Regions from separate parts of the Nocardioides sp. Z22_16 genome, predicted to be linked through region 1. Evidence: predicted binding sites of a transcription regulator. Region 1 holds the regulator's gene; each other region holds the start of a gene.
The links. The regulator LexA, encoded in region 1, represses DNA repair genes until DNA is damaged. The targets are predictions, from matches to a motif close to TCGAACANNTGTTCGA.
Positions count from the first base shown of each region.

Region 2: the regulator LexA is predicted to act here: its motif matches at 1,245-1,260, upstream of AC3X7R_RS10525 (HNH endonuclease signature motif containing protein).
Region 3: the regulator LexA is predicted to act here: its motif matches at 1,213-1,228, upstream of ruvC (crossover junction endodeoxyribonuclease RuvC).

Region 1 covers NZ_JBYTTI010000002.1:259,250-262,516, forward strand. The annotation lists gene AC3X7R_RS05510 (ATP-dependent DNA helicase) at 1-647, shown strand, start outside; gene AC3X7R_RS05515 (sulfotransferase family 2 domain-containing protein) at 651-1,403, opposite strand; gene lexA (transcriptional repressor LexA) at 1,457-2,185, opposite strand; gene AC3X7R_RS05525 (GNAT family N-acetyltransferase) at 2,283-3,074, opposite strand; gene AC3X7R_RS05530 (AAA family ATPase) at 3,174-3,267, opposite strand, start outside.
Region 2 covers NZ_JBYTTI010000003.1:438,746-442,012, forward strand. The annotation lists gene AC3X7R_RS10515 (class I SAM-dependent methyltransferase) at 1-84, opposite strand, end outside; gene AC3X7R_RS10520 (methylenetetrahydrofolate reductase) at 113-1,144, opposite strand; gene AC3X7R_RS10525 (HNH endonuclease signature motif containing protein) at 1,373-2,707, shown strand; gene AC3X7R_RS10530 (MFS transporter) at 2,750-3,267, shown strand, end outside.
Region 3 covers NZ_JBYTTI010000004.1:327,867-331,133, reverse strand. The annotation lists gene pdxT (pyridoxal 5'-phosphate synthase glutaminase subunit PdxT) at 1-320, shown strand, start outside; gene AC3X7R_RS13735 (YebC/PmpR family DNA-binding transcriptional regulator) at 381-1,145, shown strand; gene ruvC (crossover junction endodeoxyribonuclease RuvC) at 1,252-1,791, shown strand; gene ruvA (Holliday junction branch migration protein RuvA) at 1,788-2,387, shown strand; gene ruvB (Holliday junction branch migration DNA helicase RuvB) at 2,389-3,267, shown strand, end outside.

The DNA of each region.
Region 1 (3,267 bases):
ACTACGGGCGCCAGGGCATCCTCTACCTCGCTCGCCACCTGCCACCGCCGGGCCGCGACGGGCTCGGCCAGGCGCAGCTCGACGAGATCGTCGACCTCGTCGACGCCGCCGACGGCCGGACGCTCGGCCTCTTCTCCTCCCGGCGTGCGGCCGAGGCGGCCGCCGAGGTGGTGCGGGAGCGGCTGCCCCACCTGACGACCCTGGCGCAGGGCGAGGCCCAGCTGCCCGAGCTGGCCCGCCAGTTCGTGGCGGACCCGCACACCTGCCTCTTCGGCACGCTGAGCCTCTGGCAGGGGATCGACGTGCCCGGCCAGACGTGCCAGCTGGTGCTCATCGACCGGATCCCCTTCCCCCGGCCCGACGACCCGCTGATGTCGGCTCGCCAGCGCGCCGCCGACCGGGCCGGCGGCAACGGCTTCATGCAGGTGGCGGCTACCCACGCGGCCCTGCTGCTGGCCCAGGGCGCCGGCCGGCTGATCCGCACGACGTCGGACCGCGGCGTGGTCGCGGTGCTGGACCCGCGGCTGGCCACCGCGAGGTACGGCGGGTTCCTCAAGGCGAGCCTGCCGCCGATGTGGACCACCCACGACCCCCAGGTGGTGCGCAAGGCGTTGAGCCGGTTGGCCGAGGCCGCCGCGGAGGGGTAGCCCTCAGTAGCCGAGGATCTGGTAGTCGCGGCGGTACATCGTCGCCACCAGCTCGCGCAGCTCGGCGGAGACGTCGCGGCGCTTGCCGTCGGGAGCCGTCTGGTTCCGCGGTCGGGCCGGCACCGCGGGCGCGCCGACCCGCTCGCACACCTCGGCGAAGTCGCGGTCGAAGCTCTCGAGCCGACCCACGAAGTCGACCTGGTCGAGGTCGATCAGCCGGGTCTGCAGGGCCAGGTGCTGATCGGTCCCCGGGACGGCGCGCAGGTCGTGCTCAGCGGTCCACCGGGCGAACTCCTCGACCCGCTGCATCCGGGCATGGGTCGCGTCGTCGAACTTGAAGTAGTTCATGTTGACGACCTTGTCCTGCCAGGCGGAGACGAACCGCTCCAGTGGATCGCGGACGAAGGCGAACTTGAAGTAGTCGGCGAAGAGGCCGGTCGGGTAGCGCACCCGCATGGCGTGGTCGATGTCGAGGGGGACCTGGTGGGCGGCGAAGTGGTGGCGCACGGTGCGGGTGGCGACCTTGGCCACCCGGTACCAGACGAAGCGGTGGCTGTGGCTGACGGTCAGGTTGTAGCCGAGCGGCGAGACCCAGCCGGCGTCCGCACTCGCCCGGGAGAGGCCGTCGAGCAGCTCCTTCGACTCCGCGGTCAGCTTGAAACGGTCGCCGGCCCGGGTGCGGAACACGTCGGGGGTGAGGTCCTGGACGGGGGGTGAGGTCCGCGAGGGCTTGGACTCTGCTCGGGACCGGCGCACCCGCGTGAGATTACAGGAGCGCGGTGCCGCGGCCGGCGGCACCGGAGCGCCCGTCACATCCGGCGCAGGACCGCGGTGACCTTGCCCAGGATCGTCGCGTGGGTGCCGTCGATCGGCTCGTAGGCGTCGTTGTGGGGGAGCAGCCAGACCTGGCCGTCCTTGCGCTGGAAGGTCTTGACGGTCGCCTCCCCGTCGATCATGGCCGCGACGATCTCGCCGTTGGCGGCGTCCGGCTGCTGGCGGATCACCACGTAGTCGCCGCTGCAGATGGCGGCGTCGATCATGGAGTCACCGGAGACCTCGAGCAGGAAGAGCGTGCCCTCGCCGACCAGCTGTTTGGGGAGCGGGAAGACGTCCTCGACGCGCTCCTCGGCCAGGATCGGCCCGCCGGCGGCGATGCGGCCCACGACCGGCACGTACTGCGCGGCCGGCGCGGCGTCGCCCACCCCCGTGGGGTCGAACGACGACTCGTCGGCGCTGCTCATGGCGCGGCGGGCGGCCAGCACCTCGGGGAGGAAGACCTCCAGGGCCCGGGGCCGATTGGGGTCGCGCTTGAGGTAGCCCTTCTCCTCCAGCACCTTCAGCTGGTGGGCGACGCTGCTCGAGCTGGTGAGACCCACCTCGCGACCGATCTCGCGCATGCTCGGCGGGTAGCCGCGCTGCTCGAAGGAGTCCTTGATCGAGAGCAGGATCCGCTGCTGACGCGGAGTGAGCCCGGTCGCGTCCGGAGGCCCGTCGGGCATCGGCACGACCTTGCCGCTCGTCTCGCGCGTCTTGGCCATGCGGTGCCTCCTGGTGTGGTGCTGGTGCGGGCTCGGTGTCCTCACCGTAGTGCGCCAGGAGGCGGAGTTCAAACAGGTGTTCGAACGGGCGTGTCGCTCAGCCGTCGGGCTGCCAGACCCAGCTCACCAGGCTGAACCCGGTGCGGAAGCCGAGGTCCATCAGGGCCGGGTAGGTCTGCTCCGAGGCGATCACGGTCGCGGTGCTGGCGCCGGTCTCGCGGGCCCGGTTCATCATGGTGCCGGCTAGGGCGTGCTCAAGACCGCGACCCTGAGCTTTCGGCAGCGTGACGATGTTGCCGAACATCACGCTGGGGCCTCGGCGGTGCGAGGTGCTCGCCCCTTGGGCGTCCCCGGTGAAGGAGCTGCGGGCGATGAAGAACTGGTGGTCGGCGGGGTCCATCGTGTCGAGGAAGTCCATGTGCGCCCCCGCCGAGTGTGCCGCGAGGCCGAGCCCCGCGAAGATGGTGGCCGCGACGGGCTCGGTGTGGTCCGGCCAGGCGACGTCGATGTAGACGTCGTCGGGTGCCTCGGGGTCGATGGGTCGGTCCAGGTTGATGTGCATGGCCGCTGCCTCGTGCGCGACCAGGCCTGCCTGGGCCAGCGCGGCCTCGAGGGCCGGGCTGGTGGTGTCCGGCGTGGTCATCCACTGGAAGGGGAGCCCTCGCTCGAGGAAGGGCGAGAGCAGCTCGGGGACGCGCTGGGGCACGTCGACCGACGCGATCCGGGCGTTGGCGATCACGTTGCACACCTCGAGCGGGAGGTGGGACCAGTAGACGGTGGCGTCCGGCTCGTCGGTGGTCCGGAAGGCAGGGGACTTCGCCATGGTGACGATCAGGGCCTCGAGATCGGCCTCGATGGTCTCCATGGGGGTCGTCAGGAGATCGCGCATGCGGCCACGCTATTCGCGGGGGAATCGCACCCGCATGCCTGAAACTGATGACATCCCTGTGCTTTGTGGGATGGCGGCCGGGCGGGGACCGGGCGGTTCTCAGTCGAGGACGTGCCTCAGGTACTGCATCGGCGCGTCCAGGTAGCGCCTCCAGTGGCTCACCAGCTCCAGCTCGTCCCACGTCGTCTCCCGG
Region 2 (3,267 bases), on a different contig from region 1:
GGCCGCCGTCCACCAGGCGACCGTGTCGAACTCGTCGGCCATCGACTCCGGTGTCTCTTCACCGGTCGGTCCTGTCTCGCTCATCGGCTCCGTCTCCTCTGTGCTCGTCTCCTCATGCGCCGTGGCGGATCCGCCGCGCGATCTCGGCCTTGACCTGTGCTCCCGCCAGCGGTCCGGCTCCGGAGCCGAGCCCGGAGAGGTTGACTCCCGCCACGCCCTCGATCGCCAGCAGCGCCCGGGCCTCGGCGACCGCCGTCTCGATGCCCGCCGACCGTACGTCGCCCGACCCCAGCACCCGCGCCACCTGGGCCGGATCGAGGCTGAGACCGGGGAAGCGCTGGAGCACCCGCGCCGAGCGCCCGTCGGTGTAGGCCGCGACCGAGGCGATCACCGGGATCGTCAGCCCCAGCGCCCGCGCGGTCGCCACGAAGGCCGCCACCTGCGCGGCGCTGCCGACGTGGTTGAGCACCGCCAGGTGGGCCCCGGCCCGTTGCTTCTCCACCAGCCGCGCGGGCCGGAGGTGGTGCGGGGGTGCGGAGGGTGCCTCCGGGACGGCGACCGCGTGCCCGGCCTCGGCGGCCATCGCGGCCAGCCGGGTCCCGTCGAGGTCGAAGACCTGGGTGACCTCGGGCCGCACGCCCGGGGTTCGGATGTCCCCGGTCACGCAGAGCACCCCGTCGACGCCGGCGACGGCGAGCCCGGCCAGCTCCTGCTCGAGGACCAGCCTGTTGCGGTCGCGGCAGGCCAGCGTGACCCAGGGGACGCCACCGGCCTCGGCGACCAGCGTCGCCATCTGGGTGGGCGGGAGGTCGGGCCGGTTCTGGTGCTCGCCCACGAGCACCGCGTCGCAGGAGTCCGCGAGGGTCCGGGTGACGGCGGCCAGCCCGTCGGGGTCGTAGGCCGGGACGGTGAGGTCGGCGAGCACCACCGGGCGCTCCCCGGCGGCCGCGAGGAGGGCGCTCCGGGGTGCGGTGCGCGGCGTCTCGTGCTGCCAGCGCACCGGCTCGGCGTCCGGTCCGGCGAACGGGCACGGGCGCCCGTCCAGCTCGCAGCCGTCGTCGTCCCGGACACCGCCGCACGGCCCGTAGGTCATCAGCTTGGGACAGGCGGTGTGTCCCTCGGCCTCGGGTCGCGGCGCCGTCACGCGCCCTCCGGGGAGGGGGACGGACGCCGACGGCAGGGCATCCCCAGACTCTAGTGGGGCCGGGCGCCACCCGTGCTCGCGAAGGGATGGGGGACTTTTTTCGAACAGGTGTCCACTGCTCGGAATGGTGGCGTGATCGGCGGCAGAAGTGTCGGTGGGACCGGGTTGACTGGCTCCGTCGGGAGGGCATCGGGGCTCTGCCGAGCGGCACGGGACGGGGGGCCGACGATGTGGGAGCAGGCGGGAGACGCACACCCGATCAGCCGCGCGGTCGCGCTGATCGGCGGGGCGCTCGACCTGGCGAAGGACGCCGACCCGGTGCTCCTCTCGGAGGCTGCTCACCGCGAGGCGCTGGTGGAGCTTTCCCGGCTGGGCGACCGGATGGAGTCGTTGCGGATGCGGGTCCTGCACGCCGCCGGGGCCGCGGGTGGGGTGGCCGAGGAGGACGGGGCGCGGAGCGGGGCGAGCTGGCTGGCCGGCCGCACCCGGTGCGGGTTCGCGGCGGCACGGGCCGCGGAGAGACTCGGTGAGGCGGTGGCCTGCCGCTGGCACCGGGTCGGCGTCGGGCTCGAGGCAGGCGAGCTCAACCTGCAGCAGGCCAGGGTGATCGTGAAGGCCCTCGACGCCCTGGTCACGGACCCGGTCCCGGGCGAGGAGGTCCCGCCCGAGGTGCTGGCCCGCGCCGAGGCCCACCTGGTGGAGGCGGCGGCCACGTTCGACCCGAAGGCCCTCGAGACGCTGGGGGAGAAGATCCTCCAGGTCGTCGCCCCCGAGACCTACGAGGAGCACGAGCGCAAGGCGCTGGAGCGGGCCGAACGCCGGGCGCACGCCGCCACCCGGCTGACCCTGCATCGTCGCGGCGACGGAGCCACGGACGTGAAGGCGCGGATCCCCGACCAGGTGGCCGCGAGGTTGCGCACGGTCCTGGAGGCGTGGACCTCCCCGAAGCAGGACGACGGGTCCACGACCGGTGGAACCGGCGCGGCGACCCCGTTCGGGGGGTTCGCGCACCGCGACCCGGCCACCGGGGTCCGGCTGCCGCAGGAGCGGCTGCTCGGGTTGGCGTTCTGCGCGTTCCTGGAGGCCGCCGACCCGGCCCGGGTGCCCTCCCAAGGAGGCGGGGCGACCCGGGTGCTGGTCACCATCGGGTTGGCGGAGCTGCGTACCGGGCTTGGCACGGCCGCGATCCTCAGCAACGGCGACGACGTCACCACGATCAGCGCGGGGCAGGCCCGGCGGTTGGCGTGCCAGGCCCAGCTCGTGCCGGTGGTCCTCGGGACCGACTCGGTGCCGCTGGACATGGGCCGGGCGGCCCGGCTGTTCACCCCGGCCCAGCGGGATGCGAAGACGTTGACCCAGCGGGTCTGCGGAGCCGAGGGGTGCACGATCCCCTCCACCTGGTGCGAGGCCTACCACGCCCGCGATCCCTGGGGCCACGGCGGCCGGTCCGACCTGGCCGACCTGCTCTTCCTCTGCTCCTGGCACCACCACCGCGCCCACGACCCGGCGTACAGCACCGAACGGATGCCCGACGGCGGGGTCCGGTTCGCCCGGCGCACCTAGGTACAACTGGACCCTGTCGGTGAGCGTCACTAGGTTGCCGAGGTGCGTACCCCCGCCCCTCTCCAGCACGCGAACTTCCGCAGGCTGACGGCGGGCACCACGACCAGCGCGCTCGGCAACGCGATCACACCGGTGGCCCTCGCCTTCGCCGTCCTCGACCTGGGGGGCTCCGCCACGCAGCTCGGGCTCGTCGAGGCGGCCTACGCGCTGACCAACGTGCTCACCACCCTCTTCGGCGGGGTGCTGGGCGACCGGGTGCCGCGTGCCGTGCTGCTTCAGGGCTCGGCCCTCGGCGCCGCCGCCACCCAGGCGTTCATCGCCGCCAGCCTGCTCGGGGGCTGGGCGAGCATCACCTTGATCGGGGCGGTCGGCATGGCCAACGGCGCGCTCGCCGCCCTGAGCGGCCCCTCCTCCTCGGCGCTCACCCGGGAGACCGTCCCCGAAGACGTCCTGCCCTCGGCGATCGCCCTGCGACGGCTGCTGCAGAACACGGCGATGATCGTCGGCTTCGCCGGAGCCGGGATCCTGGTCACGGTGGCCGGCTCCGGGTGGGCGATCGC
Region 3 (3,267 bases), on a different contig from region 1:
GCGCCGCGGGCCAGGAGACGATCGGCGGCCTGCACATCACGGTGCGCCGCAACGCCTTCGGGCGCCAGGTCGACTCCTTCGAGGAGCACCTCGAGGTGGCCGGGCTGGACGACCCGGTCCGGGCCGTCTTCATCCGGGCACCCTGGGTCGAGAGCGTCGAGGACGACGTCGAGGTCCTGGCACGGATCGGCTCCGGTCCGGCCCTGGGTAGGATCGTGGCCGTCCGCCAAGGCCCGCTGATGGCGACCTCGTTCCATCCCGAGGTCGGCAGCGACGGCCGGGTCCACGGGATGTTCGTGGACCTGGTGCGTTCGGTCTGACGGCGTACCGAATCCAGGGCTGCACCCGAGAAGCCGTACTCGAGACTGATAGAGGGACTCATGTCAGGCCACTCCAAATGGGCGACCACGAAGCACAAGAAGGCCGCCATCGACGCGAAGCGGGGCAAGCTCTTCGCGAAGCTGATCAAGAACATCGAGGTCGCGGCCCGGCAGGGCGGCGGTGACCCCGGGGGCAACCCCACCCTCTACGACGCGATCCAGAAGGCCAAGAAGTCCTCGGTCCCCAACGACAACATCGACCGTGCCGTCAAGCGCGGCTCGGGTGCCGAGGCCGGGGGAGCGGAGTACCAGACCATCATGTACGAGGTCTACGGCCCGCAGGGCGTCGCGCTGCTCGTCGAGTGCCTCACCGACAACCGCAACCGCGCCGCGATGGAGGTCCGCACCGCGGTCACCCGCAACGGCGGCACCATGGCCGACCCCGGCTCGGTCTCCCGCCTCTTCACCCGCAAGGGCGTGGTCATGCTGCCCAAGGGCCAGGAGAGCCGCGAGATCACCGAGGACGACGTCCTCGAGGCGACCCTGGAGGCCGGCGCCGAGGACGTCAACGACCTCGAGGAGGCCTTCCAGGTGATCTCCGAGGCCACCGACGTGGTCGGCGTGCGCACCTCGCTCCAGGCGGCGGGCATCGACTACGACTCGGCCGAGGTGGAGTTCGTCCCGAGCATGGAGATCCCGGTGGACGCCGACGCCGCGGCGAAGGTCTTCCGCCTCGTCGAGGCGCTGGAGGACCTCGACGACGTGCAGAACGTCTTCGCCAACTTCGACGTCCCCGACGACGTCATGGCGCAGCTGGAGGGCTGAGCCCCGGCGCCGGGGTGCTGCCTGCGTGTCGCCGCCGGAGCGCGGCGGCCACGGGATAGCGTGTCGTGCGAACACACGTTCGGACGAGAGGGTGGCGATGCGTGTCCTGGGGATCGACCCCGGCCTGACCCGGTGCGGCATCGGCATGGTCGAGGGCGAGGTCGGCCGGCCGCTGAGCCTGGTCGACGTCAACGTGATCCGCACCAGCGCCTCGCTGCCGGTCGCCGAGCGGCTGGTGACGATCGAGAAGGGCATCGACGCCTGGCTCGACGAGTACCGGCCGGACGCCGTGGCCGTGGAGCGGGTCTTCGCCCGGTCCGACTCGAGCACGATCATGGGCACCGCGCAGGCCAGCGGGATCGCCCTGGTCGCGGCGGCGCGGCGCGGCCTCCCGGTCGCCCTGCACACGCCGAGCGAGGTGAAGGCAGCCGTCTCCGGCAGCGGTCGTGCCGACAAGGCGCAGGTGGCCGCGATGGTGACCCGGATCCTGCGGCTCGCCGCGCCCCCGAAGCCCGCCGACGCCGCCGACGCCCTGGCCCTGGCCATCACCCACATCTGGCGCGGTGGCGCCCAGTCCCGGCTCGAGGCCGCCGCGGCCGCCCAGGCGGTCGCCCTCCGTCGTACCACCACCAGGAGACCTGCATGATCGCCTTCGTCCGTGGCCGGGTGGCCGCCCTCACGCTCTCCTCCGCGGTGCTGGAGGTGGGCGGGGTGGGGCTCGAGCTGATGTGCACCCCCGCCACGCTGGCCACGCTGCGCCCGGGGCACGAGGCGACCCTGCCGACCAGCATGGTCGTCCGCGAGGAGTCGCTCACGCTCTTCGGCTTCGCCGACGACGACGAGAAGGCCTGCTTCGAGCTGGTCCAGACGGCCAGCGGCGTGGGACCCAAGCTGGCCCAGGCCATCCTGGCGGTGCTCAGCCCCGACGTGCTGCGTTCCGCGGTGGCCTCCGAGGACGTCAAGACCCTCACCAAGGTCCCCGGGATCGGGCAGAAGGGGGCCCAGCGGATCATCCTGGAGCTGCGGGACCGGCTCGGAGCCCCTTCCGGTGCCGGCCGGGCTCCCGGCGCCCTGCCCGGCGGCGCCCCGTGGCGCGACCAGGTGCAGCAGGGCCTGGTCGGGCTCGGCTGGTCGGCCCGGGAGGCCGAGAAGGCGGTCGAGGCCGTCTCCGGTGACGCGGGCGCCGCACCCGACGTCCCGGCGCTGCTGAGGGCGGCGCTCCAGACCCTGAGCCGGGCCTGAGATGGATCCCGAGGAGCTCCTCTCGCTCAGCGAGGACGCCCACCTCCGCTCGCTGACCGCGGCGGAGGCGGACGGGGACGAGCGGGCCGTGGAGGCCGCACTCCGCCCGCGCGCGCTCGACGAGGTGGTCGGGCAGACCCGGGTCAAGGACCAGCTCGGGCTCGTCCTCGAGGCGGCGCGGCAGCGCGGGCGGGCACCGGACCACGTGCTGCTCTCCGGACCGCCGGGCCTGGGCAAGACCACCCTGGCCATGATCATCGCCGCCGAGATGACGGTGCCCCTGCGACTGACGAGCGGGCCGGCGATCACCCATGCCGGCGACCTCGCGGCCATCCTGAGCGCGGTCAACGAGGGAGACGTCCTCTTCGTCGACGAGATCCACCGGATGTCCCGGCCGGCCGAGGAGATGCTCTACATGGCCATGGAGGACTTCCGGGTCGACGTGATCATCGGCAAGGGTCCGGGCGCCACCGCGATCCCGCTGGAGATCCCGACCTTCACCCTGGTGGGGGCGACCACGCGCGCCGGCCTGCTGCCGGGTCCGCTCCGCGACCGGTTCGGCTTCACCGCCCACCTGGAGTACTACGAGCCCGCCGAGCTGGACCAGATCGTCCACCGCTCGGCGGGCCTGCTGGACGTCCACCTGACCGAAGGTGGATCGGCCGAGATCGCCTCCCGCTCGCGTGGCACGCCGCGGATCGCCAACCGGCTGCTGCGCCGGGTCCGCGACTACGCGCAGGTGCGGGCCGACGGGGTGCTGACCCGCGAGGTGGCGCGGGCGGCCCTGGACCTCTACGAGGTCGACGAGCTCGGGCTGGACCGGCTCGACCGGGCCGTGCTGGACGTGCTCTGCCGCCGCTTCGGCGGTGGCCCGGTCGGG